DNA from 4 places in the Leuconostoc sp. JNUCC 76 genome. Region 1 is predicted to be linked to each of the others. Evidence: riboswitches for the same ligand, from Rfam matches in the RefSeq annotation. Region 1 holds a riboswitch; each other region holds the start of a gene.

Region 1 (7,652 bases):
CATCATCCATGATGGCAAAAAAAACAACTGACTATTTCAAAAATAAAAATATAGATATTGAAGTAGATGCGATTACTGCTACAGAAGGAGAAGATGCTATTCGTAATAGTGATTTCGATCTATTTCTAGTCAGCCCACAGACAACAATGTATCTTGAAGGTTTTGAAAAAATTGGAAATGAGGTTGGTAAGCCTGTTGTTTCTATTCCCTTTAAAGCCTATATACCCATACCAACAGGTATTGAGGGCATGGCGAACTTAGTACAAGAGCATATTAATTAGCGATATGTATGATAAAGGTTGTGTGATGATGAGGAAAAAAGAACGTGATTTACTAATTTATTTAGTAGATAATTCAGATCGTTTCGTAACCAGTGAGGAATTATCTACTCTTTTGTCACTGACACCCAGAACAATTCGTAATTATATCAAAATTTTAAAAGAAACCTTAGTCTCACAAGGTGCCCAACTTGATGCGAAACCCAGTTTAGGTTATCGTTTGCACATATCTCATCCCGTTACATTTGACTTATTTTTAAATAAAAACTATGAATTATCCCAGTGGTTAATTAATGAGGACAGCAATAATATTTCGGATCGTCAAAAGTATATTTTGAACAAACTTGTTATTGAAAATCAAAAATTTCTAATTGAGGACTTAGCTGAAAAACTATTTGTTACAAGAACCACACTTTCAAAAGATTTATCGATTATTCGCAAAGTGTTAATGCCATATCAAATTAGTGTCGAAAGCAAAGCCAATATTGGTGTCTTCATTACGGGATTAGAGCGCGATAAACGTCATTTTATTTTAGATTACTTTTTCAGTCATAGTGAAAATTCTATTCAACATTATATGAAAAACAAATCTTTCTTTAAGGCAATTAGTTTTGATCAAATTACGATTATTGTTCTTGATGAATGTCGAGAAGCTGGTATTCATTTAACAGACTTTACCATACAAAATATTGTTTTATACATTGCACTAAGCGTTCAACGATTGAAATGTGGCTTTGAATTACAGGCTGTCCAAGTTGACATTAATCCTGAAATCAGAAAGGTTCGTGATGTTGCTAGAAAAATTTTTTCTCGTATTGAAAGTGGCCTATCATTAAAATTTCCGAAAAGTGAAGTAGATTATTTAACCATTCAATTAATGGCACAAGGGAAAAATATTAATATACAAAATGATGGTCCGTTACAACGGGATTTAGATATGATCTTACGACGAATTGAATTAGAAACCGACTACCCAGTTACTAAGGATTATGCTCTCAAGAAAAATATCATTGAACACCTAAAACCGATGGTAGTTCGCCTTGAGCAAGGTATTCAATTGAAAAATCCTTTGTTACAGGAAATAAAAACGAATTATTTAAGTGAGTTCATGGATACCAAGCGCTATATAAAATGGTCACCATATCTATCTCAGTTTGACATTAATGACGATGAAGTCGCTTATCTAGCACTTCATTTGATGGCAGCAGCAGAAAAATATAAAAATTTAAATAAACCAAGAGCCTTAATTATCTGCGCAACAGGGTATGGATCGGCACAGTTACTCAACAATCGTGTCGAAAAAGAATTTGGTATGTGTTTAAACATTGTTGATATTAAAGGATATTATGAAGTTGATGACACTGCTTTAAGTAATGTTAATCTCATTATCAGTGCTATTGATCTGTCAACACGTGTTTTCAAGGTCCCGGTCATACAGGTAAGTATTTTTTTAACTGAAGCAGATGTTCAAAAAATAAATGAATTTTTAGATAATGAACAAATCCGAAATAAATATATTGCTGTAGAGAAAAAGCAGCCAATTAATAGCGTTTTAAATCATTTTGATCAATTTATTGACCAGTCAAGTTTTAAAATATGGCAGGTATCGCCTCATCGAAAGGAATTACTACAAGAGTTAACTAATATGCTGATGTTCAATGAACCTACCGAATTAAAACATGAATTTTTGGAACAAATTGATCAACGTGAACAGCTGAGCTCAATCGTTTTTAGTGATACTATTGCCGTTCCACATCCTGCTATGCCGATGAGTCGAGTACCCAAAATTGCTATTGGGATTATACCAAACGGTGTCAGGTGGTCTGACGAGTATCCAAGCATTCAGCTAGTTTTCTTGCTATCACCATCTTATCGGAGCAATAAGGGTCTGACAGAAACAACGCAGGCAATAGTAAAATTCACAGAAAATACTGAAGAACAGCGTCGATTAGTTGCCTCAAAAAATTTTTCAGAATTTCGGCATAATTTTCTGTTAATGATGAAAGGAGGTAAGTATATATGAAATCAGAAGACATTCAAGTTGTCGCTTTTGAAATTATTTTACACAGTGGAAATGCGCGCACAATGGTTCATAAGGCTTTTGAAGCTATGAGAAAAAAAAACTTTAAGCTATCTAACGAAAATCTAAAATTATCAAATGACGAATTACTATTAGCTCATAAATCGCAAACAAACTTATTACAAGAATACGCTGAGGGTAGTCATATTGATATGGAAATTATATTAGTCCATGCACAAGACCACTTAATGACAACGATGACTTTACGTGAGATGGCTATTGAAATGCAGACTCTTTATGAGGAGGTACAAGACATTGAAAAAAGGAATCAAACGAGGGCCAAAAAGGCCACAGGATAAGCAGTATGGTTTAGAGGTCGCAATCGAAGAAAATCGTACGGAAATGAGCCTTAAAAGCATGCAGTTTAATCGATTCATGTTAATCCGTTATGCCACGGCATTCTTTCTGTTCGTAAACTTGTATTGGGCCATAATTATGTGGCAGACCCCAGTGGCACTAATACCTGTTGCTTTAATGCTTATCGCTTCGCTAGCAATTCTTGAACAAATTAAGTTATTTGGACATCATACGAATCAACTGATTTATTCAAAAGTGTTCTTCAGATCACAGCTTATCGTGAATATCATTTTAATGGTGAGCATCCCAACATCGTTATTTACATTTTTTTACCAATTTATACAAAATACTGGTAGTAACCGCTTAGTGGTACTAATCCTGTTATTACTCAGTAGTAGCATGCTTCTCATAGTTAACAAAAGGTTAGGCTTGATTGCAACAAATCACGATAAATATTACGCACGTTTGACAGCCTATCAGTCCGTTCTTAAAAATAATAAGGAGATGAAATAGTTATGGAAAATGGACCTATGTTTAACTTCCTGCAAAAAGTGCTTTTGAAACCAATGACCAAAGTTTCACAATATAGAATTGTGAGAGCGATCATGGCTGCTGGTATGGCTTCAATCCCTTTTACAATTGTGGGATCTATGATATTAGTTTTGAATATATTGCCGACAGTATTTCCGTTCTTAAATGATTTTTTCGACGCAACATTCTTTAAGTTTAGCGATTTGTACATGATTGCCAACACAGCAACCATGGGTATCTTAGCCATGTATTTTAGTTTAGCAATTGGTTTTGAATTAACGCGTATTATTCAAACAGAAGATAAACTAAAAGTAGCGCCATTAAATGGTGCCTTCTTATCGCTATTTGCATTCTTTATGTGCTTGCCAGAATTGGTTTTAAAAGGTGGAAAAATTGTTCTGCTAAATACCATATCCAAGGACGAAACAGTTATCAACGGATTTAGAATGACCAGCACAATCGACCGTGTTGGAACAAGTGGTATTTTCACAGCGATTATTATGGCTATTTTAGCAGTCTGGTTGTATTCATTCTGTGTGAAACATAACTGGACGATTAAAATGCCGGATGCTGTACCGGAAGGTGTATCAAGATCATTTACGGCATTAATTCCAACTTTCGTTATTGCTTTTGTTGTACTGGGTATTAATGGTTCCTTAGTGTTACTCGGTACTGACATTTTCAAAATGATTGCAATACCATTTAGCTTCGTCACAAGCATGACTAGCACCTGGCTAGGAATTATGGTGATTGAGTTCTTGATTCATGCCTTGTGGATTGTTGGTATTCATGGCGCTAACATTATTTCCGCATTCATTACGCCTATCTTCTTAGCAAATATGGTAGCAAATTCAAATGGGGCTAACATACCGTTTGCTGGAGAATTTAATAATGCCTTTGCTATCTTAGGTGGTTCTGGTGCGACACTTGGATTATGCATATTTATTACTTTACTAGCACGTTCCGAACAGCTCAAAGTTTTGGGTCGAGCTTCAATTGTACCATCATTTTTCAATATTAACGAGCCGTTAATATTTGGACTACCAATTGTTTATAATCCTTATCTAGCTATTCCATTTTTCTTGGCACCAATGGCAACAGCTTCCGTTGCTTATGCAGCTATTAACTTCCATATCATTCGGCCAATTGTTATTCAAGCACCATGGCCATCCCCAGCCGGAATCGGTGCATTTATTAGTACCGTTGATTGGAAAGCAGCAGTCTTAGCAATAATCTGTGTTGTAATAGCTTTCATTATTTACCTACCATTTATCAAAATATATGATACGAAGTTGTACAATGATGAGCAGGGGAAAACGCAAGTACAGCCTTAATGACGAGACATCGAAATACTGGTCTGTGTTTAGTAGCAGATTGGTATTTTTATATTCTCGACTGGCGGATTTGTGAAAAGTAAATTTCATCTGTAAGTCTATCACTTAATGATAAAGTTATGTGAAAAATAGAATGAATTATTTAGATTTAATAGGAAAATTATGATACAATAATGTTTGTGCTAGGGGCGCCAAAATGGCTGAGAAGAACCCTTCGAACCTGAACTGATTAACATCAGCGTAGGAAAGTGCTACATTTTTTAACGTAGCATTTTTCTCTAGGTGAGAAAAATGTTTTTTTATTGCATAAAATGACTTATTGAAAGGAATTTTTTGAAAAATGAATAATAATCACTAGGGGCGTCGCAAAGACTGAGATGATGTATATCGGTCCCTTTGAACCTGATCTAGTTAATACTAGCGTAGGAAAGTGACCAATATTTGATAACGACATGTACTGTTGTCAAAAGTGTCCTTTTTTATGTATTTAAGGGCACTTTTTTTATTGGAAAAGGAATTTAATTATGATGTGGCAGGTTCAGCTGTATTTCTGGCCTGAAAGCTTGCAAATAATATGACCGCCAATGTCTATTCATAGATGGTGGTTTAACTATGCTCTAATCGAAATTAACACAATCATTAAAATATAAAAATACAATGGAATATTAAAAAGGAAATCATAATGAATAAAAATGTTAAGTTAACAAAAATAATGGTCGTTACAATTATGATAGCGCTAGATATCGTGCTATCTCCAATTTTTAGAATTGAAGGTATGGCACCAATGTCCAGTGTCATGAATATTATTGCTGGTGTAATTCTAGGACCAGTATATGCAGTTTTTATGGCAGTAATCACTGGAATAATAAGAATGCTAATGCTAGGTATACCGCCATTGGCTTTGACTGGTTCAATTTTTGGCGCTTTTGGTGCAGGTATCTTGTATAAGTGTGGACGTAATATGTATTGGTCAATTTTTGGTGAAGTTCTTGGAACCGGAATTGTAGGATCGTTAATTTCAGTTCCGGTGATGGTCTGGTTTACTGGACAACAACAAAATTTATATTGGTTTGTGTATACACCTCGTTTTGTGGGTGCAACCATAATTGGATCAGTAATCGCTTATTTTGCTTTAGTAAATTTGCTAAAAATAAATTCTTTTAAAGAAATTCAGAGAATGTTTGTTGGGTAGCATAGCTATAAAAAATGAATTAATAAAAATTAAATCAATTTTACCTTTGCAAAAGGCACGTTAGTACATTGCATAACCAATGATATTACGTTATAAACGGTGGCTAATACTATATTGTATCTTGGTGGTAAACCTATCATGAGTAGTGATACCCGTGAATTTTCGTCATTATTTCAGTCAACAGATGCATTACTATTAAACATGGGTCGACTTAATGAGTCACACGAACAAAGTTAGGAATGGCTATGGCGCGTAATCATCCAACAGTCATCAAAGGAAATACTTCAGAAATCAGAAGATTTGTCGGCTTACCATCATTAGCAAAAGGTATTGATGGTGCTAGCTCTGATCAGCATGATCAAGCGTTAAAAGATCTCATTTTTTCTTTGAAACAAATAACAACTGATTATGCCGATACCGTGTTTGTGGCAACAGGAAAAAAGGATGTCATTGTTCAAAATGATAAATACCTTATTTTAAACAATGGCGTCGATGAATTGAATAAGTTTGTTGGGACAGGAGACATGGTTGGTGCAATGATAACTACACTTCTTGCGGTCGGTAAAGATCCATGGGTTGCCAGTCAATTTGCAATTAGCTACCTCAATATAGCAGCTGAAAAAGCACTGTCACTAACAAGCGGCATGGAAAACTTCAGGAGAGAAGTCATTAACCAAATTGACTTGCTGTGCAGTGATCCTCAATGGGTATTTAACATTAAATATTCACAATTGAAAAAAAGCAATTAAGTGAATGAAATGTTAAGCATAAAGGCAAGTTATTGATATACCAATAAGTTACTAATAGATATCTACTAACTTTAAACTGCCTACTATCAATTAGGTTGCAAACGTACTATAGTTATTATAGTGAACAAAACAAATAATTATAGAAATGAGGTTCTATCATGAAAGTAACAATTTTTGGTAAAGGCAATATGGGACAGGCAATCGGAGCTAATTTTGAAAAAGCTGGCAATGGTGTCAACTATTTAACTCCAGAGGATACAACGACAAGTCTTAGTGAATTAGTTATTTTGGCTGTGCCTTATCCTGCTTTAGACACAATCGCTCAACAATACAAACAAGAATTAAAAGGAAAAGTTGTTGTTGATATAACAAATCCCTTGAACTTTGAGACTTGGAATGAATTAGTCGTTCCAGCTAATAGTTCAGCAGCAGAAGAACTACAAAATAAGTTACCAGATAGCATAGTACTTAAGGCATTTAATACAAATTTTGCTGCTACGCTACAAAGTGGAATGGTTGGTGAAAATACAACAACCGTTTTGGTGGCAGGAAACGATGAAGGGAAGAAGCTATTTATCGAGGCTTTGAATGATAGCGATTTAAATGTTCTTGATGCGGGTCAACTTAATCGAGCTCGTGAATTAGAGGCAACTGGTTTTCTACAGATGACCTTGGCAGCTAGTGAACAAATTGGCTGGACAGGTGGGTTTTCAGTTACTAAGTAACTTCCAAAATAAAAAGCAACTATTTAAAGATAGTTGCTTTTTATTTTGCATAGCATATTCACTCGAAAAATGTGCATAATTTAATCTTATTGTTCCAGCAATGCTTTTCTTTTGTCTGGATTTTCGTCAAGATAGAAACTGCCCCAGTCAGCCATCGAATCAATGACTGGACGCATGCTTTGTCCCAAGGTTGATAAACTATACTCTACCCTAAGAGGTACTACAGCAAAGACCTGACGAACCACGAGACCATCTTCTTCCATCTCTCTCAAACTTTGCGTTAACATTTTTTGACTAATACCGGCCACACTAATTTTTAATTCTGAAAAACGTTTTGTTCCAGGTAAAAGGTCACGAATAATTAATACTTTCCATTTGCTGCTGAGCAGATCAATAGTCGTTGCTACAGGGCAGATGCCATTTTGTTCCAATAGTTTTCTAGACATAATGATTATCCTTTGTATTT
Region 2 (7,652 bases), 740 kb from region 1:
TTCACTGCGTCTTGGTGGATTAACCGTTGATGACATGAGTCGCGGCTCAATTAAACCAAAAGTACGTATGATTGCCCAGTATGCTGTTGCTCGCGAGCATAATAGTGCCGTTATTGGAACTGATCATGCAGCTGAAGCCGTAGCTGGTTTCTTCACCAAGTATGGTGACGGCGGAACAGACATTAACCCTTTGTGGCGTCTAAATAAACGACAAGGAAGGCAGCTCCTGGAAGCATTACACGCCCCAAAGCATCTATACGACAAAGTACCTACTGCAGATCTTGAGGATGAACGCCCACAGTTACCTGATGAAGTTGCGCTGGGCGTTAGATACGATGTCATTGACGATTATTTGGAAGGCAAAGATGTTGCAAGCACTGATGCCGAACGAATAGAAGAAATGTATCTGACAACGCAACAAAAGCGTCACGAACCAATCACTATTTATGACACTTGGTTCTATTAACTCTAAAATTTGATCGTTATATCCCCGTATAACCACTAAAAAAGCCACAATATCATTATGTATTGTGGCTTTTTTAGTATTTACAAATTTAAATTATAAGTCAATTTTTCCAACGTAATGTAACTGAGGATCGTGAGACATGTCATTGGGATTTGTTCCCAAAACATTGACTGGCACAGGTTCGTTTAGTTTCTTATAGTAAGCAGCCCAAAAGTCAGAAATTGGTTTTCGTCTGTCTCCAAAAAACATTGGTTGCTCACTAAATTTGACAAAGTCTTCAAAGGCTATCACTACCAACTGTGAACAATAGAAGCTGTCCGTACCTGGCTGAAAAGAAAAGTTATAAGGTTTACCCAAATGCTTTTTAGCATTAATAATAATTTGCTTTGTATTTTTAACATTTGTGCGGTAAACATCAACACTTTTATTTTTCTCTAAAAAGCACTGAAGCGATTGTAAACAAACGCCTGAATCAGCTGTTGCATGAATGACAGTTTCTTCGTCGGCTAATATCGCGACATGAACAAAGTTTCCCGTTGATTCTGCAATACCTTCATCCAAATCGCTATGTCCATTTTTTACAAAAAGTAAATCTGCTTGTTTTAATTTCATAATCATAGTTTAACACATTTATTTACCAAAGCTTAATAACAAATAAACAGTATTGAATGAGTAGCATAACGACGCCAATAATTAGCCACCCAGAAACTTTTGTTGGAAATAGTCGGTGGTAACTACGGCTTTCACCTTCTTCAAAGCCATGAGAGGTCATAGCCATCGCTAAATTATTTGACCATATTAATGCTTGACTAATGGCTTTAAAATAAAGTTTAGGCGACCAAAAACTCAAATTCTCGCCTCGCATCAGCCCCACTGCCCGAATTGTTTTAACTGAATTTATAATTCGGGGAATAAAACTCAATGCACCCAGAATGCCATATACAAAGGTTGCGGACATTTTGACATTTTGTTCAAGAGAACGTAATAATTCGTACAAAACCATAGTCGACATAAATGCCGCACCCATGAATACATAAGCACCTACACGTGTGGTCATTACTAGTGCAAAATGTAATCGTTGTGATTCGTCTCCTGCACCAAAAAAATAAAATGATGTGAATGATCCGACTGCCGGCAAAATTGATACAATCAATAATCGAGCAAAAGTTTTCAAATGGCTTTTAGTCACTATTAAAATCAAAATACTAACAACAATTAAAAACAGATTGAGATAAACTGATTTTGTGAACGCAATTTCTATCGAAATAAGCAACACTAATAGTAATTTTTGTGTTTCATTCATGAATTAACTACACTTTCATATTTCAAACCATTTTGATCAAAGCGAACATGATAATCAATATATTGAATAATGCCGTGTGTTTGGTGTGAAATCATGATAATACTTTGTTCAAGGTCATTTGACGACTGTTTAATGATTTGCATGAGATGTTGAATAGAATTCGTATCCAATCCAGATAATGGCTCATCTAACAGCAAGGTATCGGGTGCAATAATTAACATAATCAGTATTTGTAGCTTTTTTTGTTCGCCACCTGATAATTCGTAAACACTATGCTTTCCAAGACCTATTAAATTTAACTTTTGGATGCACTGGTCAATCTTCTCATTCGTCCAATAATCAGCGTGATGGCTATGGGCTCTAGCCTGTTCAACTTCCTCAGAAACGGTAATGTTTAAAAATTGGTCAGCTGCATTTTGAAATACTAAACCAACTTTCCTAGCATATATTTTTTTACGAAGTTTATCGAGTAGCTTTCTTTGATACAACAACGAACCCTCATAATCGTGTAATCTTGCAAAAGTAAGCAGTAAGCTTGATTTCCCAATACCGTTGGGTCCAGTAATTAAGGTGATTTTATCTTTTGCCCATTCAAAACTGCTATTCTTCAAAATAGATTGTTTATCGTTTTTTACCGTCACATTTGCCATACTAAACACAGACTCATTGAAGTCATCATTAGTAACAATACTATCATTTACATCTTGTTTAAAAAAAGAAGACCAAACTGTAGAATTAACACAGGCTATATGTCGATTTTCAATACGATATAAATCTGTTATAAGATTTTCATATCCACTTGTGTCGTGATCTGAAACTAAAATGCCATGCCCCTGATCAACTAATTTTTTTAGCAATACTTGTAACTCCTGTCGATGTTCTGGATCAACGGCCGCAAAAGGTTCATCCAATAAAATAATTTCTGCGCCCATCGCTAATGTTTCAGCCAAAGCAACCTTTTGCAATTCGCCACCTGACAAGTATGAAAGTTCTCGGTGTCGTAGCGATTCAATGCCTACTTCTGATAAAGCAGAATTAATTCTCTTATCAATTTCCTCGGTAGTTAAAGATAAATTTTCTAACGAAAAAATCAATTCATCTTCTACACGATCCATGGCAAATTGTTGATCTGGATGCTGAAATAGCATGGCAACTTTTTTAGCACGATGGTTCGCTTTGATTTGAGCAATTGACTGATGATTCAAAGACACTTTCTGTGACAATTCGCCGCCATATTTAGGATATAATCCAGCTAAGGCAGTCATCAAAGTTGATTTGCCACATCCAGATGAACCAACTAATAATATAAATTGTTCTGGTCTAATCTCCAGCGAAATATCTTCTAAGATAATTTCATCGTCAAATTTAATATCCAAATGATTGGCCTTTAATTCTGTCATACTTTTATTGACCTTATCGATTTGTTTTTAATAATTTAGACTTCTCTAGCAAGTTGACAATCCAGTAAACTAATAGACCGGCAAAGAATGCAATTGAAATCCAGCGAACAATAAACAACCCAACTAGCATACCAAAATCAAATTGTAGATATCCGTCGTGGAATAATGACCAGATGAATGTCACGCATGTTCCGGTAAATGTTGATAAAATCAAACCCATTTTCCAGCTTTTATATCCTGTCAAGGTAAAACCAAGTTCTGATCCGATACCTTGAATAAATCCAGAAATTAGTGTTGCAACACCCCAATAGCCGCCCAACAAGGCTTCTCCAGTGGCGCCAAGCAATTCACCTATTAATCCCGCACCAACACGTTTCAATAAATAACTAGCCAATGGGGCTGCCATCATCCATGGCCCAATAGTGATTGCGATGGTATATTGGTGTAACCCAAGCGGAACTAAGACAGCATCAAGTGCTGTGTACACTGGATCCATAATAAAATAAATCACACCAAAGGCAATACCAATCAACGCCATTAAAATAACTTCTCGCAAAGACCACTTCCCTTTTGATCCCGCTGTTACTGTTTCTACTTGTTCCATAAACATCTCTCCTCTTGTTTCGAGGTCGTATGTTTCGATAAAATACCTTTTATAGTTATAAGTGTCTATACAAAAAGCCACCAACCACAAAAGAATTTAGTGATTGATGGCATCAAAAAGACATCTTAATCTAACTTATTCTTCCTTCGCAGGTATTAACCTGACAGGTTCAATGGGTATTATCTCAACCTTACGGTACCCCAGATAAAATATTAACTTCGTGGATCAGTATAACCCATTCTAATTTTAAATGCAAAAAAATTTCTAGCCCATTAACTGCGCTATAAAACCATTTGCAATTTTAATTTTTCAGTGCTATGCTAATCACATTAAAAAAATATATGCTGTCCACTAGGGGTGCCTTCTTGGCTGAGATGATATTACTTATCAATCCCTTCGAACCTGATCTAGTCAATGCTAGCGTAGGAAAGTGGTATTCTTTTTACAAAAGATACTCTTTTTTGCCTGGTCAAGAGAGAGTTTTTTTGTTGGACATGTAAACATTTTAGGAGAAATTATGTTTTCAGAAGAATTACGCACCCAAGCTGCACCAATTATGACAGCCATTCATGGTCACGCATTTGTTCGTGGCATTGCGGACGGTCACGTTCCCCGAGAAGCTTTAATTTTTTACGTTGAACAAGATTTCCAATATCTTAGTGAATTCATCAAAATTTATGCCAATGCCATTACCAAATTAACTAATCGTAATGAAATGAAATTTTTTGCTGATTCAATTGATTTCATTTTAAATAGCGAAATTCATCCCCATCATGTTTTTTGTGAGGTTGCCGGTGTTGAATATGAAAAATTGCAACACGCCACACCAACACCTAAAGCATACCTATACGAATCACATATGTATCGCGCGGCTGACACCGGCTCCTTATTAAATATTCTAGCTGCTTTTCAGGCATGCCCTTGGACCTATAATGAAATTGCAAAAAAACAAGTTCAAGAGAAAGCGAACACAAATGATAACCCATTCAAAAGCTGGATTGATTTTTATGATAATACAGATGATGATTCGGAAGTTTCACTATCCGATAAAATCTTTGAATGGATAGATCGCTTAGCAGAAAATGCAACAACTCAACAACGCCAACAGGCAAAACAGTTTTTTCTTAAAAGTTGTGAATTAGAATGGCAGTTCTGGGAACAAGCCTACCACCAAGAAGACTGGCGCTTCAAAGATGTATTAAATCAGGCAAGCATTTTGTAAAGAAGTGAAATTTAATAACACAAAATTATTTGTTTGTAGCTTTCAAAAAAGCCAATTTTAATTCAGCATTGTCTTCTGGTGTACCTAACGCAATACGAATCCACTCAGGATTAAGTCGATCGTTGACTTGGAAACCTTGTTCTAATAATTTTTGACCAACCTTTTTCGTCTCGCCAACCTTTATCCAAATAAAATTAGCCTGTGATTCATAAAACTTAAACTTGTTTTGAATCAAAAATTCTTGGAACTTTTGGCGCTCTACTTGAAAACGTTGGGCATTTTTCTGTAAGTATTCTTGATCCAATACAGCAGCCGTGCCACCAGCAATCTGATAGGTTGATAAGTTATACGGTAAACGGACTGCTTGCATCGCACTATAAAGGGGATCTTGCATAATGCCATATCCAACACGTAAATTAGCTAGACCATATGCCTTTGATAAGGTACGTAGCACAACCAAGTTTGTATACTCAGCTACCAAAGGTGCCATAGTAGCATCAGGTTCATCTACAAAATCATAGTAGGCTTCGTCTACTACTAATGTAATATTTACTGGTAGCTTGTCCAAAAAGCGCTTAATGGAGCCGATTGTTTCGAATACTCCTGTTGGATTGTTGGGATTAGCTATCCATACCATAGCGGTTTTATCATCAATAGCATCTAAAATCGCATCAAAATCAACATGCCCATTATCAACATTAACGGGTATTTTTTTTGTTGTAGACTGTTCGATTTGTGCATGCATCGCATATTCACCAAATGTCGGATTGGGAATAATAATATTTGATTCTGGTTCCAACACAACACGAGTCAACAGCTCAATCAATTCATCTGCGCCAGCACCAAATACCAAATGTTGTGGATCAACGTGATTTAACTTAGCTACTGCTGCACGTAGTTCTGTCGCTTGCCCATCTGGATAATAACCTAAAACATCATCTGAAACAGCTCGTACAGCTTGAGCAACTTTTGGTGATGGACCATACACAGACTCGTTGGCTGATAAGCGAGCTAAATGTTGCAAGCCATACTTTGCTTTTACAGCTTCTACTGGTAATTCTGCTTGATAAGCTGCTAAATCTTTAACTGTCTTTTTCATTTTTCTTGTCTCCTCGCCAATCAGCGCGTTCATGCAATAATGATTTTTTCCCTAAACGTGACCCTAATTCATCTTTAATATCATCTAAACTGACACCCTTTTCAACTAATAAGACCATTAAATGAAACAATAAATCTGAAGTTTCATAAATTAACTCTTCATTATTATTTTTGGCGCCGAGAATTACTTCTGTGCTTTCTTCTCCCAATTTTTTTAGGATTTTATCTAATCCTTTTTGATATAGATAATCAGTATAGGATCCAGTTTGAGGATTTTGTTTGCGATCAAGTGCTTGTTCATAAAGTTCTTCAATTGTTTGTTGTGGCATCATTTCTCCTTTTTAGTGTGGTATTTACTCTTTTGGAAAATAACCATCAGTCCATTTATTTGTAATTGCTGCTTGATTTGCATCTGCTAAACTTTCACCCTTTATCGTGTTAAAAAAGCATGAGTAAGCATTAGTATGACAGGCTGGTCCAGCAGGATTGACATGAATAAGCAGGGTATCTAAATCACAATCTAATGTCATGCTAACAACCTGTTGTATGTTGCCCGAAGTCTCCCCTTTATGCCACAATTCTTGTCGTTCACGAGACCAAAACCAAGTTTGCCCAGTACTTTTGGTTAATGAATAACTTTCTTTGTTCATATAACCCAGCATCAAAAATGCCTTCGTTTCCGCGTCGACAATAACAGCAGGGATCAAACCATTTTGACTTTGCTTGTTGAAATCCGGTTCAGTGCCAATCATATGCGTATCTCCACACCATCATCTTTTAATGTCCGTTTCAAATTTGGTATTTTAATTTCACCAAAATGAAACACTGAAGCAGCTAGTGCTGCGTCAATTTTAGTATTCTCAAATAAATTAATGAAATCTTGTATTGAACCAGCACCACCTGAGGCTACTACTGGTACATTCACAGCATCTGCTAGTTGATTATAAAGCTGAATATCGTACCCTTTTTTTGTTCCATCGGCATCCATACTTGTTACTAGCAATTCGCCAGCCCCACGAGCGACTAATTCAGAGGCCCATTCAATAGCATCAAGACTTGTAGGCTTAGATCCTCCAGAAACATAGACCCGATAAATGCCAGCCGACTCATCCCACTTAGCATCAATAGCGCCGACGATGGCCTGGGAGCCAAATATTTTAGCCCCGTCCGTAATTAACGCTGGGTTCTTTACTGCTTCGGAGTTAACAAATATTTTATCAGCTCCAGCTTTAATTAAACGAGCCATGTCCTCTGTCGTTCGAATACCACCGCCAACGGTCAAGGGGATGAATACTTCTCTAGAAACAGCATCGACGACTGACATGATGGTATCCCGCTCTTCCAAAGTTGCTGTAATGTCTAAAAATACTAGCTCATCAGCGCCAGCAGCCTGATATGCTTTCGCTGATTCAACGGGATCACCTACTTCACGTAAATTGACAAAATTAACACCTTTAACTACTCTACCATTCTTAATGTCTAATGCTGGAACAATTCGTTTGGCTAAAGTCATCCATCCACCTCCTTCAATTGAGCTAGTGTCACATCGCCATCATAAA
Region 3 (7,652 bases), 190 kb from region 1:
TACATTATGGTAGCAATTTGGTCGGCAATATTTGGTGAAATTTTGGGTTATATTGTATCCCAATTGAATTCTGGCACTTATGATTTTGTTACTGTTGCTGTCATTGCTGTTATTGTTGGTGAAATTGCGATAGTTGCGATTCCAGCAATTTCAGGATCAGCTGCACCAAAAGAAGTTGCGTCTGAAGAATAAATCACAAGATTAAAAAAGAGCTCAGTTGAGCTCTTTTTTGTTTATCCAAAAGTTATTTTTCTTGTGCAAGTTTTACAATTTCTAAAATAACGTCTGTTGCCTGTTCCATGACTGTTGTAGAAACATATTCAAAACGGCCATGCATATTTTCGCCTCCAGCAAAAATATTTGGTGTTGGTAGCCCTAGGAAAGTTATTTTTGAACCATCGGTACCACCACGGACAGGTTCAATAATTGGTTTAATCGCTAAGTTATTCATCGCTTTTTCAGCCAAATTAACTGAACGCATATCATCTTTCAAGATTTCACCCATATTATAGTATTGATCTTTCAATACAACTTTAATACGCTTTTCCCCTAATTTCTGATTAAAGGCATCGGCAATATCTAATAATCTTTGCTTACGTTCTTCAAATATATTTCGGTCATGATCACGAACAATATAACGCAGAGTTGCTTCTTCAGGATTACCGTCAACTGCTAGAAGATGCCAAAATCCTTCTGTTCCTTCGGTGTTTTCTGGGCGATCATGGACAGGAAGTTGTTCATGAAAATCAAATGCTAGTTGAATGGCATTAACCATTGTATCTTTTGCAGTTCCTGGATGAACATTTCGTCCCTGAATTGTGATATCGGCGCTCGCAGCATTAAATGTCTCCCACTCAAGCTCGCCTAACGGTCCGCCATCCATTGTATAAGCGAAGTCAGCACCAAATGCTTCAACATCAAAATGATCGGCACCGATGCCAATCTCTTCATCTGGTCCAAAAGCAAATCGCAAATCACCATGTTTGATCTCTGGATGTGCAATTAAATACTGGGCTGCCGTAATGATTTCAGCATCTCCAGCTTTATCATCAGCACCTAATAGTGTTGTGCCATCAGTTGTAATTAAAGTATGTCCCGCATATTTTTTTAAGCTAGGAAATTCGTTAGTTGTCAATTCGTAACCACTATTTCCCAACTTAATTGACGATTGGCCGTCGTAATTTTTAACAATTTGTGGGTTAATGTTCGCTCCATTAAAATCTGCAGTATCGACGTGTGCAATAAAGCCAATTGTGGGTACAGCACTGTCATCAATATTGCTGGATAATTCCGCAAATACATAACCATCTTTCATGGTGCGTACATTTTCAAGACCAATAGCTTTTAATTCGTCAGCTAAATCTGCCAAAAAAGCGACCTCTTTAGGTGACGAAGGTACTGTTTCTGAGTTCTCATCAGATTGCGTATCTACTTTTATATACTTCAAAAAACGTTCTGTTAATTCAGGATACTTTGTCATATATTACTCCTTTTGAGCATTTGCCCACTGCTTTAGCCGTTCACTAAATATATTTGTATGGATCTGTATTGATTTTTGTAGCAACTATATCAACAGTGTCACCAAACCATTCTTTGACCTTATCAACCATTTTTTCATTAGCAATGGCTTCCATATGATGATCAGGATCGATCACAATAAAATTTGAAGCCAAGATGTCGTGCCCAACGTGATAGTAGACATCGGCTGTGACATAGGCATCAGCTCCAGCTTGTTGCGCAACCCGCCACCAACGGCCACCATCTCCACCTAGCACAGCGATCTTTTGAATTGGCTTTGTCACATCGTTAGCGATAACGCGCACTGCTTGAACTTTAAACAAATCACGAATTTTCACAGCGTATTCTTGTACAGAAATTGGTTGCACTAATTGTCCAATCCTGCCAAGACCCGTTCTCTTATCTACATTTGGTACCAGAGGCACTGCATTTTGAATACCGAGCGCTTCAGCCAGCCAATCGTTCATGCCACCTTGTGCACTATCCATATTAGTATGTGAAGCATAAACAACAATATGGTGTTGAATCAAATCTGCATACATTCGATTTTGAGGCTGTGATAAGTCTAGATTTTTTGCCGGAAAGAACATGACCTCATGGTGTGCCCATATAAAATCGACCTGATTATCAATTGCTTCTTGAACCACTTCTGGACGAACATCAAGGGCTGTTATTACTCGATGCACGGGCTGTTTAGGATCACCAATTTGCAGTCCCGTAGGGTCACCCTCCTCAGCTAATTGTTTGGGCGCAAAAATCTCAATCTTGTCAATTAGCTCTTGTGCAATCACTTGATAACCTCCTGAATTTGCTGATATTTGTTTTTCCAATCTTGATAAATGGGTGAATCAGTTTTTCCAGCAAATTCAAGATTTTCAAAAATTGTGTCGATACGGTCCAATTCTTTCTGCCATTTAGCAACAAAAACGGACGTTTTGCTCTTTCGCAAGACAGGACCAAATTTTTTATCAAGGCTTGATAAAATTTGGGTGCCCTTTGTTGCAATCATAATTTCATAAAAATGGTTATCCTCTTGTTCAACAACCTCGTCGTTAATTTTATACTGATGGTTGTTTAGCCATGTTCGCACAACGTGCTCATCAGTATTGGGTTGTAGTATAAGCGTTTCAAAATGTTTTGCTCTTGAAAATCCCGCTTCTAATATGTCTGTAATTAAGACACCGCCCATACCAGCGATTGTGACTGTGTCAATATGATCCTCATCTTTAATTGCCGCTAATCCATTCGCCAATCTCGCCTCAAGTTGTGTGGTTAACGATTTTCGAACAATTTCGTGCTGCGCATTTTCGTAAGGTCCTTTAGCAACCTCACCAGCAATTGCGAACGAAATTTTGTTATTAATTAATAAATTAGCAGGTAAATAAGCGTGATCAGAGCCAATATCGGCTAACCTTGCGCCTTTGGGTACAAATGAAGCCACAGCTGCAAGCCGTGGTGAAAGATGAATACTGTCCATTTTCTATCCTTAGAGTTGTTTTTTACTCATTTTAGTATAACAAATAACTCAATATCTCGCTGATATCATGTACTTTTAATTAATAAAGACCACAAGTTACATCATACTCAAATTTCTTCATTAAAAACATTAAAATGTTAGAAAATATAACATTATTTGGTGATTAAATTCTATAACATACGAATGAATAGTTTGCACGATAATTGGTCCTGTGTTACACTCTATGCGTGAGCTTTTCACAAATAACTGAAAACACCAAAATCTGGGGTGCCGTCGTGCTGAGATAAAACCCATTACACCTGATCTAGATAATACTAGCGTAGGGAGATTTACTTGAAAATGTATTTATGAAATGACATATCTTACCAGTACTATGTTTTGTAACGTTATCACTATAATATGTGATGATGAAATAACACAAGTTTGTTAAGTGTCGTTTATGCATTGAAATTATGACCACAATTTTTCAAGCCAGTCTTCCTTGTGAAGTCTGGCTTTTTCTAATTACACCCGATTTTGCGGTGATTTCGGCTACATCAATTATTAACCAATAAGTCATGAAAACAGTTGTATATCTCATACTCTTATTGGTTAATATCGGAAATTTTAGGAGGTTTTGCAAATGTCTGCAAACAAATGGTCACTTCGCGATGTTATCTTCATCGCACTAATCGGTGTGTTTTTTGGATTTATATTTTGGGCTTGGGCATTTGGCTATAATGTCATCGCTGCCTTTTTAACACCATTCGGATTAAGCGCATATGCTAATGATGCAACATTGGGTCCTTGGCTAATGGCTGGTCCTATGGCTGGGTTCATCTTACGTCGTCCTGGTGCATCTATTATAGGTGAAACACTTGGCGGCACAATTGAAATGGTTTTTGGCTCTCAATGGGGTGTCATGAATGTTGTCGCTGCATTAATCCAAGGGTTTGGTACCGAACTTGGATTTGCTGTATTTGGCTACCGTCGTTGGGACAAAACGAGTTTGTCAATGTCTGTCATCACAGTTACTATTGTGACATTTATTTGGGACCTTTTCCGCAATGGATATGCTGATTATTCATTTGGTTTGTTGATTGGATTATTCATTACTCGTCTCATTTCAGCAGCTATTTTTGCAGGAGTTATCGTTTACTTCACACAAAAACTAGTTGCTAAATCAGGTATTCTAGAGGTTAATAAAAACGAGGTGGTCTCATGATATCAAGTATTGCAGTCCAAGTATTACCAATGACAGCTGATACAGAAAAAATCATTCGCATAGTTGATCATGTGATTGCTTACATTGACAAGAGTGGTGTCAACTATCAGGTAGGTGCTTTTGAATCAACTCTTGACGGTGATTACGATCAATTAATGGATATTTTGAAAAATCTGCCGAAGGTTGCAGCAGAAATTAGTGACATTCCTGTCATGGTTTACAGCAAAATAAACATGGCTACAGATTCTGATGTTTTAACCATTGCAAAGAAAACAGATAAATATAAATAAGCGGAATTTCCGCGTACATAGGGAATTATTATGGTTACTCGTTTAAAACATATCAGTTTGTCATATGGCAACACAAAAATACTTGATGATACCACTATGTCAATATCTCACAATAGTTTTAACCTATTAATCGGTCCATCTGGCTCTGGAAAATCAACCCTTCTCCGAATATTTGCAGGACTATATCCCCAACTAAAAGGTGAAGTGCTTGTTAATGATCAATCAGTTACCACATTACCAGCTAACGAAAAAGCTAAAGTCGTCGGTTTTTTATTTCAAGATCCAGACACTCAATTTGTTATGAAAACACCACTGGAAGAATTGATTTTTACTTTAGAAAACTTGCAAGTTCATCCTTCTGATATCAAGCAACGTGCAACGCATGCTCTAGAATTTGTTGGTATCTCAGAATTAACTCATCAAGATATTAACACCTTATCAGGTGGTGAAAAGCAAAAAGTTGCATTAGCTATCATTGTTGCAATGCAAAGTGATTTCTTATTATTAGACGAACCTTTTGCAAATATTGATAGCCAATCTCGTCAGGATCTATTAGCTAAATTGAAAGATTTACAAAAACAGGGACAAACCACTATATTAATCACTGATCACGATTTACATGGGTACGAACCACTTGTTGATCATGTATGGGAAATACACCACAAAAAAGTAACAACTGTTAATAACTTTCAGAATCGTATTTTACCGGAACAAAATGTCCACCTGCAATTACCTAAAGAAGGTGTTTTGCAATTAAAAAACTTTGAACTTTTAGTGGGACAACGTCAATTAATTAGTATTTCTGATTTATCTTTGGCTCCTGGTGGAATTACGCTCCTTACTGGAGCAAATGGCACAGGCAAGTCATCCCTTTTTAATGCGCTAACTCGTCTAAAATCCTACCAAGGTGACATTTTGTATATGGATCAAAATATCAAAAAATTTAATGCTGCAAAATATGCAAAACAAGTAGCATTGATATTTCAAAATGCAGAACGACAATTTTTACGAATGACGATTCGTGAGGAAATCGCGTTGAGCGTGCAACATGCGCAGCAACCAGAAAAATGGTCCGAAAAAGTCATTACTCGTTATTTAGAGCGCTTAAATTTGGATGGACTACAAGATCATGTCGTTTATCAGCTCTCTGGCGGGCAAAAGAAAAAAGTTCAACTCTTGGTGATGCTAATTGTTGGTACACCAATATTATTGTTAGACGAACCTATTGCTGGTCTGGACACAGATTCTGTTCGTGTTGTAGGCGAAATTTTACGAGAAATCGCAGACATTGGACGACAACGTTTTATTATTATTAGCCACCAACTAGATCAGCTACGCCCAATCATTGATTATCATTTGCATCTATCTAATCGAACGTTACAATATATGGAGCATTTTTTATGAATCCAAGTGTTAAATTTCTACTTATACTTATCGTTAGCATCGAACTAACTTTTGTCCTGAATTATCAAATCAATGTTGTTGTAACGATTGTTGCTGGTATTTATCTTGTTCTTTCAAAACTGTCTTGGAAACGTTATTTGCTATTAATTGCCATGCCTATCTTGCCTGTCTTAGGTGCATGGACATCATTTACAACTTTTGGTTCCCATGAAATGGCAATTATCATGATAACTCGAATTGTCGCCTATATATTCCTAGGAGCGGCTTTTTCGTTTACAACGGATATGGTCCTGCTTCTAGACACACTTGAACAAAAATTTCGTGTGCCAACCACTTTTGTCTACGGTCTTCGCGGTGCATTATCTTTTGTGCCACGTGTTAAACAAGAAATTCAAACTATCCGAACAGCAGCCTTAATGCGTGGTGAATCTTTAACATTTTACTCACCACAATTATTTTTCAAAGCTATTCTAGTTTCACTCCGATGGTCAACTCGTTTAGCAGAAGCTATGGCCTCGCACGGATTTACCGAAAATGCTGAGCGGACACACTTTAAAACAATTGTGATCAAAAAAAGAGACTGGATGATGGCAATCAGTCTCTTAGTCATATTACAGTGCATCATAATATATCTTTAATAGGTGCAAATGTTTTACGATGAATCGGTGTAATGCCGATTTTTTTAATACCCTCAAGATGTTCTTTTGTACCGTATCCAGCGTTCTTTTCGAAACCATAACCAGGATATTTTAAACCATAAGAAGCCATTAGGCGATCACGTGTGACCTTTGCAATAATACTGGCTGCACCTATAGAATTACTTCGTGCATCCCCTTTAATTAAAAATTCTTGTGGCAAATCTAAATCTAACCGCATAGCATCTATTAATAAAGCTTCAGGTACGGGAGCCAACTGGTTGACTGCCTCTTTCATCGCAACACGCGCTGCTTCATAAATATTAATTTCATCAATAATTGAGGCTTCGACGCTACCAACACCTATAGAAATTGCTTTTTCTATAATTTTGTCGTACAACTCGTCTCTTTTTTTTGCAGACAGTTGCTTAGAATCTATGACATCTAAAACATCAAAATCATGCGGTAAAATAACAGCTGCCGCAACAACTGGGCCAGCTAAAGGCCCCCGACCAACTTCATCCACGCCAGCAATTAAGTCGTAGCCTTGCATCCAGTACTGACGCTCAATATCAAAACGAGATAAAAAATGCTCGCGTTTTTCCTGCAACATCACTTGCTTTTTTTGCCAAGCTCTCAAAGCATTTTGTACGCCAACACGTTTATCTTGTTGCCAAATCAGCAACTGCTCATCGTTAGGCAACATATTTTTCAATTGTAATTTAATATTTGCAATTGTGTCAGTCATTTTTCATCTCAATTAAATCAAGTGTAAACGCCCCTAATTTATTTTTTCTAAGATCATTTAGTATTCGTTCACTGGCCTTGTCATAATCGTCTTTGAATCCTAATTTGCTTGTGATGGATAATAAAACATCTACATTCTCTTGATCAAAAATATTGTCGTTCAAATGATATCGCTCAATAATGGCCTCTGGTCGATATTCTCGAAAAAAGTTAATTAAAAATAGTGCAGCATCATCTTTGGCAAAGATTGTATCTTTCACCGCTCCTGTTAATGCTAGTTTCATGCCGATGTTCTGATCTTCAAACTTTGGCCAGAGCACTCCTGGGGAATCCAGTAATTCTAATTTTGTTGGCGTTTTTAGCCAAGCAACTTTCTT
Region 4 (7,652 bases), 490 kb from region 1:
TCAATTTAAAGTAACGAAAAACGATTAAATCTCAGCATTATTCGAGATCTAATCGTTTAACCAGCGATAACCGGTAATTAGTAGTTTTTAAACAAATCCACCAAAAGCATTATCTAAATCAATTGGTTCCTTTTTAGTAACAATAAGTTCCTTGTTCACAAAGGTTTCAATACCAAAGCGTCCTAGCTCACGTCCATAGCCAGAATTTTTAACACCACCAAATGGTAACTCAGGCAACGTGCCACCAAAACTATTTACATAAACAGCGCCTGTCTCAATACGAGAAGCCACCTCTGTTGCATGCTCAGGTGAACCACCAAAGACCACGCCCGATAAGCCATAATTAGAATCATTAGCTAGTGTAATTGCTTCTTCTTCATCTTTCACTTTGTATACTTGTCCAACTGGACCGAAGAACTCTTGATAATACGCTGGGTTATCTTTTGTGATACCAGTTAAAATAACGGGATCAAATAGCGCAGCTGGCTTATCTTGGACAACACTACCATATTCAAGAGTGGCACCGGCATCAACCGCCGCTTTCACTTGTTTGGTCAAGTTCTTCTTAGCCTTGCTGGTACTTAATGGTGCTAATGTCGTATCTTCCAACAATGGGTCACCTAGCTTTGCTTCAGTAAAGGCATCTTTTAACATTGTAAGTACTGCATCGTAATTTTTTTCGGTTACAATAAACCGTTTAGACGAAGTACATACCTGCCCTGCATTGTATAGACGAGCACCCCCGATAATTTTTTTAATCTCAGATAAATCAGCATCATCCAGAACAATGAATGGATCACTTCCACCAAGTTCAAGCGAACTTTGTTTCATATTTTTACCAGCTTCGGCAGCAATTAATTGTCCGGCACGTTCTGAACCAGTTAACGCCACTCCCTGTACACGATCATCAGCAATAATTTTATTCACTTGATCATAATCAATGAATAAATTAGCAAAAGCACCAGTTGGTGCACCAGCCCGTTCAACAATTTTTTCAAATTCGGATGCAGCCATTGGCGTATTACTTGCGTGCTTCAAAAGCATTGGGTTTCCAGCTATATAATTGGGTGCAAATACACGAATAATTTGATAGTAAGGGAAATTCCATGGTTCAACCATCATCAATACACCAGTGGGGCGCGAAATTACTTGCGCATCCCCCATCGAGGATTTAATTGGTTCTGGCTTAAGAAAATCTGCACCATTTTTGGCGTAGTAACGAGCAATTGAAACACTTAACGCTACTTCACCTTGAGCCTCGATAAATCGCTTACCCATTTCAATAGTAAGTACCTTAGCTAAATGATCAGCATCTTCTTCCATCAAGTCAGCAATTTTGTTTAATATCTCTGCACGGCCACTAGCCGGGTCATTGCGCCACTTCTTATACAGTGCATGACCTTCGGCAATGGCTTTCTCAACATAAGCATCATCATGATTGTCAAATGTTTGAATAACTTCGTCGTTAAAGGGATTAATTGTTTGATAGCTCATTTTATTCGACCTTTCTTCAATTAACAAATTACATTTCTGTTCTAAACACCCTTACTATAACACCATCATTCATTCGCAAAGTATATTTTGTTTGTGATATTTTCAGCAAAGCACATTATTTATAAATGTAAAGAACGCCAATATTTTAAGGTAGCGCTTATATTTGCACTTTGACTAATCATACTGATTACAGCAGCACCGTTAACACCCGTAGATAAAACTGATGACAAATTTGTTTCTGATATGCCACCGATTGCCACACTTGGCCATTTACTTTTACTTGTCAAATATTGCAACCCTTCAATCCCAATCTCTGGATTTGCATCCAATTTGCTTACTGTCGCAAAAACAGGACCAATTCCGATATAATCAATCCCTTTAATATTCTCTATTCTTTTATATTCGCTGTCGTTAGACACCGACACCCCAACAGCTAGACTTCCAGATAATTGAATATTATTGATGATATCGCCATCTTTTTGCCCAAAATGAACACCCTCTGCATCAATTTCATGTGCTAGTTGAATATCATCATCAATAATCAATGGAACATGGTAGTCAGCTGTTAGCTGCCGGACTTTTTTGGCCACTCGTAATTTCTCCGATCCACTTAAAGCAAGTTGACCTTTTTCTCGATATTGAAACACACTGATTTTTGATTGCAGTGCTTCCTCTAAGACTTCAAAAAAATGTCTCTCTCCATTGGTGTCCTGAGTTCCTAATACAAAATAATTTACTAATATGCTCGGATCAAACATTTTCTAGTACCTCTGGAAAATGCCTGTCAGTCACTATTGCTTGGTGATTAAGCGGCCCATGACCATGACCAACATCGATACCTTCACGAATGGTAGCATCAACATAAGCTTTTGCATGAATAATAGCCGTTTCCATATCATCTCCCAAAGCTAAACGTGCAGTAATAGCCGCAGAAATTGTATCCCCTGTCCCGTGAGTTCTAATTGTATCTACCCGTGAACTTTTAAGCCAAAAATGACTACCATCAGCTAGTAGAATATAGTCATAAACATCTTTTCCAGAGGCATGCCCGCCTTTTAATAATACGTTTTCAGCTCCTAATTGTTGTATCTTTAAAGCTGATTGCATGACATCCTCATGGTTAGTAATGCTTGACCCACTTAAGACTTCAGCTTCTGGCCTATTAGGCGTAATGAGCGTTGCCAACGACATCAAACTAGACTTAATAGCAACTATGGCCTCATCACTCAATAAGTGAGCGCCTCCCTTGGCAATCATTACAGGATCTAATACATAGTCACCAAAATCTGCTTGTTGTAAATATTCAGCCACTGCTTCTACTGTAGCCACATCACCAAGCATGCCACTTTTTACAGCACTTACTTTTAAGTCATCAGCCACTGATTTTAATTGGGCATGGATCATAGATGGTGAGGTCATCGAAACTTGCTGTACACCCATCGTATTTTGTGCTGTTAAAGCAACAATAACATTAGCGCCATAAACACCTTGGGCAGCAAACGTCTTTAAATCTGCACTAATTCCAGCACCACCACTACTATCCATACCAGCAATTGTTAAAACTTGGGGCGTTTTATTAACCATAATTTAGCACACTTTTCTCAATAAACTTTTGAACATCGATATTATCAATAACAAATAATTCATCTAATAATTGATTGGTAAAAGAACCTGGTTGATTCGTTTTTGTGGCGGCTTTTTGTCCAGCAAGTTTGAATGTAGCCATTGCATTCATCACATTAGAAACCTTTAGCTCATCAGCAATAAACGCGCCAATTAATGATGATAAGGCATCTCCTGTACCTACAATAGAAGATAATTGTTCCACATTTATATCAAGTGTTTGTGTGTATTGACCATCACTGACAACGTCACAAGAACCGCTTAGCGCAATAACTGCACTTGTTTTTTTGGCGGCACGCTGTGCAATTTCAATTACGTCCCCTTTTCCAGTAGCATCAATACCTTGACTAGCAAAATCAATATCGGCAAACCAAGCAATTTCGGCCGCATTGCCACGAATAACATCAACATGACCAGATGCTAAAAATTGTGTAATAGCTTTAGACCTGAATGGAACTGAGACAGCAACCGGATCTAATACGACTGGCTTGCCTAATTGGTATGCTTCCTGAGAAAGTTTAATAATATCGTTAATTTCTACTTTTTGAAGCGTACCTGTGTTAATAATCACTACATTGGCAATTCCGGCTAATTCCTTAAATTCTGCTAGCTCGCGACTCATTAACGGTGAGGCACCAACAACATTAACTACATTGGCTACAAATTGTGGTGTAACAAAATTTGCATAAGTAAGGACAAGAGGTGATTTCATTCTAACATCTGTAATATTCATGATTAAATTCCTTTTTTTCTTGTTTGGCTTCGTGTTTTTAAAATTAACATTAATGAATAAAAAAACCGCTAACTATCAGAAAAGATTAGTTAACGGCTAAATAGGCATATTTATACACCAGAATAGTTCATTATTATAATCTTCCTTCGCACGAATTACCGTAATCAGGTTCAATGGGTATCTCTCAGCCAGCTTGGGCACCCCAGATATTTATTTAATTCTACTTCAGTGTACCTGAATTTATATGAATAATCAACCGCCTAAGTATGCCTTGCGCACATCATCTGATGCAAGTAGCTCTGCTCCCGTACCTGTCATCGTAATCTTGCCACTTTCCAAAACATAGCCGCGATCCGCAATTTTTAGCGCTTGATTCGCATTTTGTTCGATTACTAATACTGTCATTCCTTGTGCATTAACATTTTTAATAATATCAAAAACTTTTTCAATAAATAGCGGTGCCAAGCCCATGGAAGGTTCATCCAACAATAATAATTTTGGTTGTGCCATTAATGCGCGACCCATGGCTAGCATTTGTTGCTCACCACCAGATAAAGTCGCCGCATCTTGATTACGTCTCTCCTTTAAAATTGGAAACTGATCGTAAATAAGTGCATATTCATCTTTCAAGTTAATGCCCTTGCTTCGAGTAAAAGCACCTAACTGTAGGTTTTCTTGAACAGTCATGCCAGAAAAAACGCGCCGTCCTTCTGGCACTTGGGCAACTCCACTTGAAACAATTCGCTCTGAATTCATAGTTAATATGTTTTGATTTTCAAATAAAATACGTCCCTTAGTGGTTTTTTCTAAGCCTGAAATCGTACGTAAAATTGTAGTTTTCCCAGCGCCATTAGCACCAATTAGTGATACGATTTCGTTATTGTTCACCACAAAGTTAACGTCTTGTACCGCTTTAATGGCACCATAACTTACGTTTAAATTTTCAACTGTCAGTACTGCACTCATTCGTTATTTTCTCCCAAATATGCACGGATCACATCGGCATTCTGCTGTATTTCTAATGGTGTGCCACTGGCTAATAACTTACCGTACTCTAATACATATAATCGCTCACTGACAGCCATAACAAGATTCATATCATGCTCAATTAAAATAATGGTCATCTTAAACTCTTGTTGAACTTGTTTAATTAAACGTGTTAAATCAGCCGTTTCTTGTGGATTCATACCAGCTGCTGGCTCATCTAAAAATAAGACTTTAGGTTTTGTGGCCAGTGCCCGAACAATTTCTAAACGTCGTTGTTGCCCATATGGTAAGTTTGTTGCCAGCGTATCTTGTACCTCCAGCATATCAAAAATACTTAGCAGCTTACGAGCTTCGTTTTTTAGTTGCTCTTCATTTTTATAAAATGAAGGTAAACGAAACAATGAACTGAATACATGTGCCTGAGTATTAGCATTCATGGCAATCATAACATTCTCTAATACTGTTCGACTTTCAAACAAGCGAATATTTTGAAAAGTGCGCGCAACACCTAATCGAGCCCTTTTTGCAGGCGATTGACGATTGACATTAGCTAACCGCTGACCATCAAATAAGAGTACTTCTCCCTCACTAGGTGAATACACACCTGTTAGTAAATTAAATAATGTGGTTTTACCTGCACCATTTGGCCCAATTAAACCAATTAACTCATTTTCGGAAGCTTCAATATTAACACCATCAACAGCAGTTACACCTCCAAAACGGATACTTAAATCACGCGTTTTCAGAATTGTCTGAGCCATGTCCGTCTCCTTCATCAAATAACCATTTCTTTAATGATAGTTCTCGACTACCAAAAATACCTTGAGGTCTAATCAGCATCACAGTAATTAAAATAACAGCGTAGATGACCATACGCAACGAACCAAAATTTTGTAACATTGTATCTAACACACCTAATGCAATTGCTGTCACAACTGTCCCACTCATTGAGCCAATCCCACCTATTACAATAATGATTAAGATCATAATACTTTGTATAAAAGCATAGTCTTTAGGCGCAATAGATTGGATGAAACTTGCACGCAAGCTACCAGCCATAGCAGCAAATAGTGCCCCAGTCACAAAAGCAATTACCTTATATTTAGTTGTATTAATTCCTAAGGATTCGGCAGCAATTTCATTATCACGAACGGCAATAATAGCTCGCCCAGGCATACTACGAACAAAGTTGACCACAATAATCAATGTTATAACTGCTAATATATAAACTAATTGCCAACTCACAAAAGGTGCGATGCCAAAAATACCAGCTGGTCCGTTAGTTATTTTCAAGTTCATAATGACAATTCGAATAATTTCAGCAAACCCTAATGTTGCAATAGCCAAATAATCACCACGTAAACGCAAAGTTGGAATACCAACAATTAGGGCAATTATGCCACTGACTACGATACCCGCGGTCATTCCCAAAATAAAGCCACTGATACCAGGAACAACTTCCATAACTAATGCTGTCGCGTAAGCACCGATAGCCATAAATCCAGCGTGCCCTAACGAAAACTGCCCCGAAATACCAACCACTAGATTAAGTCCCAGTGCAGCAATGATATTAATGCCAATAAGTACAATCGTTGTGATGCCATAATGACCAATAAGGCCAACCATTTGAGCTACGAATATCAAAATGAACCCCATTGCAGCCAAAGATGCCCATGATAACGTGTATTTAATATGCGCTTGATCCATCAAACTTTCTCCCGCTTGTTTTTCCCTAAAATACCAGTCGGTTTAATAAGCAATATGACAATCAACATTGCATACACAATCGCATCTTTGTAATCTGAAAAAGCTGTCGCTTGAACCATTGTTTCCAATATACCGATTAACCAACCACCTACTGCTGCCCCTGGAATAATGCCTATACCGCCCAAAACCGCGGCAACAAAAGCTTTCAACCCAGGTGTCATACCCATCAATGGGTCAATACTGTTATAATATAATCCAATCAAAACGCCACCAGCCGCCGCCAATGCTGACCCAATTGCAAATGTAAATGAAATTGTGTGATTAATGTTGATACCCATTAATGAAGCTGCATCTGGATCCGCGGATACTGCCCGCATCGCACGACCCATTTTTGTATTTTTAACAATGTAAGTCAATAACAGCATCAAAACTATTGAAGTTACAGCAATAATCAACTGAATATTTGAAACTTGTATACCATAAAAATGGTATTGTACTGTCTTAATCGCCTGTGGAAATGAACGTTGATCTGACCCATATAAATAAGTCATGCCATTTTCTAACAAAAAAGAGATGCCTAAAGCGGAGATTAGAACCGCAATTCTTGGAGAATGACGCAATGGTCGATAGGCAATATACTCAATGACCACACCAATAATGGCGCTTACTGCCATTGCGAGAATTAATGCTATAAAGAAATTTAAATGTAAAACCTTAATGAAAAAATAGCCAAAATACGCACCGAGCATGTATACATCACCATGTGCAAAATTGATTAATTTAATAATACCGTAGACCATTGTATAGCCTAAAGCTAGTAGCGCATAGACACTGCCTAGCATAAGACCATTGATTAATTGTTGAATGAAAGTAGTCATTTTAACCTCAAAATATTATAAAACGCATTAGTTTCATACGTTTCTTAGAAAACGCGTTCACTTAACAACTACGGCAGATGACTCTTTGCCATCAGTCATGCCAACCATAACCATTGATTTGACAGGATTGTGGTCTTTGTCAATTGACATCTTACCAGTTACACCATCAAAATTTTTCAAGTTAGCCAATCCCTTAGTAATTGCCGATTTGCTAGTTGAATTTTCATTTT

What was found. A riboswitch is a leader RNA that binds a small molecule or an ion and turns the genes downstream of it on or off. The one in region 1 is predicted to bind thiamine pyrophosphate.
Region 2: another riboswitch for thiamine pyrophosphate. It lies ahead of JNUCC76_RS08270 (ECF transporter S component); the one in region 1 lies ahead of thiW (energy coupling factor transporter S component ThiW).
Region 3: another riboswitch for thiamine pyrophosphate. It lies ahead of JNUCC76_RS03750 (ECF transporter S component); the one in region 1 lies ahead of thiW (energy coupling factor transporter S component ThiW).
Region 4: another riboswitch for thiamine pyrophosphate. It lies ahead of thiM (hydroxyethylthiazole kinase); the one in region 1 lies ahead of thiW (energy coupling factor transporter S component ThiW).

Annotation. Positions count from the first base shown of each region.
Region 1 covers NZ_CM132206.1:910,124-917,775, forward strand. The annotation lists gene JNUCC76_RS04515 (PTS cellobiose transporter subunit IIB) at 1-281, shown strand, start outside; gene JNUCC76_RS04520 (BglG family transcription antiterminator) at 310-2,301, shown strand; gene JNUCC76_RS04525 (PTS cellobiose transporter subunit IIA) at 2,298-2,657, shown strand; gene JNUCC76_RS04530 (sugar transporter) at 2,614-3,168, shown strand; gene celB (PTS cellobiose transporter subunit IIC) at 3,186-4,520, shown strand; TPP riboswitch at 4,695-4,784, shown strand; TPP riboswitch at 4,867-4,966, shown strand; gene thiW (energy coupling factor transporter S component ThiW) at 5,248-5,712, shown strand; partial or broken gene JNUCC76_RS04545 (hydroxyethylthiazole kinase) at 5,851-6,461, shown strand; gene JNUCC76_RS04550 (NADPH-dependent F420 reductase) at 6,620-7,186, shown strand; gene JNUCC76_RS04555 (winged helix-turn-helix transcriptional regulator) at 7,273-7,632, opposite strand.
Region 2 covers NZ_CM132206.1:1,649,169-1,656,820, forward strand. The annotation lists gene nadE (NAD(+) synthase) at 1-466, shown strand, start outside; gene JNUCC76_RS08255 (YiiX/YebB-like N1pC/P60 family cysteine hydrolase) at 560-1,078, opposite strand; gene JNUCC76_RS08260 (energy-coupling factor transporter transmembrane component T family protein) at 1,101-1,769, opposite strand; gene JNUCC76_RS08265 (ABC transporter ATP-binding protein) at 1,766-3,169, opposite strand; gene JNUCC76_RS08270 (ECF transporter S component) at 3,183-3,773, opposite strand; TPP riboswitch at 3,897-3,986, opposite strand; TPP riboswitch at 4,117-4,219, shown strand; gene tenA (thiaminase II) at 4,291-4,995, shown strand; gene hisC (histidinol-phosphate transaminase) at 5,021-6,094, opposite strand; gene hisE (phosphoribosyl-ATP diphosphatase) at 6,078-6,422, opposite strand; gene hisI (phosphoribosyl-AMP cyclohydrolase) at 6,447-6,845, opposite strand; gene hisF (imidazole glycerol phosphate synthase subunit HisF) at 6,842-7,606, opposite strand; gene hisA (1-(5-phosphoribosyl)-5-[(5-phosphoribosylamino)methylideneamino]imidazole-4-carboxamide isomerase) at 7,603-7,652, opposite strand, start outside.
Region 3 covers NZ_CM132206.1:724,163-731,814, reverse strand. The annotation lists gene JNUCC76_RS03770 (YjzD family protein) at 1-192, shown strand, start outside; gene pepT (peptidase T) at 245-1,480, opposite strand; gene JNUCC76_RS03760 (Nif3-like dinuclear metal center hexameric protein) at 1,524-2,309, opposite strand; gene JNUCC76_RS03755 (tRNA (adenine(22)-N(1))-methyltransferase) at 2,306-2,995, opposite strand; TPP riboswitch at 3,249-3,338, shown strand; gene JNUCC76_RS03750 (ECF transporter S component) at 3,618-4,199, shown strand; gene JNUCC76_RS03745 (thiamine-binding protein) at 4,196-4,489, shown strand; gene JNUCC76_RS03740 (ATP-binding cassette domain-containing protein) at 4,520-5,893, shown strand; gene JNUCC76_RS03735 (energy-coupling factor transporter transmembrane component T family protein) at 5,890-6,531, shown strand; gene rnhB (ribonuclease HII) at 6,515-7,276, opposite strand; gene ylqF (ribosome biogenesis GTPase YlqF) at 7,269-7,652, opposite strand, start outside.
Region 4 covers NZ_CM132206.1:424,339-431,990, reverse strand. The annotation lists gene JNUCC76_RS02360 (NAD-dependent succinate-semialdehyde dehydrogenase) at 88-1,494, opposite strand; gene thiE (thiamine phosphate synthase) at 1,614-2,252, opposite strand; gene thiD (bifunctional hydroxymethylpyrimidine kinase/phosphomethylpyrimidine kinase) at 2,245-3,078, opposite strand; gene thiM (hydroxyethylthiazole kinase) at 3,071-3,850, opposite strand; TPP riboswitch at 3,975-4,065, opposite strand; gene JNUCC76_RS02340 (ABC transporter ATP-binding protein) at 4,103-4,816, opposite strand; gene JNUCC76_RS02335 (ABC transporter ATP-binding protein) at 4,813-5,598, opposite strand; gene JNUCC76_RS02330 (branched-chain amino acid ABC transporter permease) at 5,570-6,544, opposite strand; gene JNUCC76_RS02325 (branched-chain amino acid ABC transporter permease) at 6,544-7,422, opposite strand; gene JNUCC76_RS02320 (ABC transporter substrate-binding protein) at 7,480-7,652, opposite strand, start outside.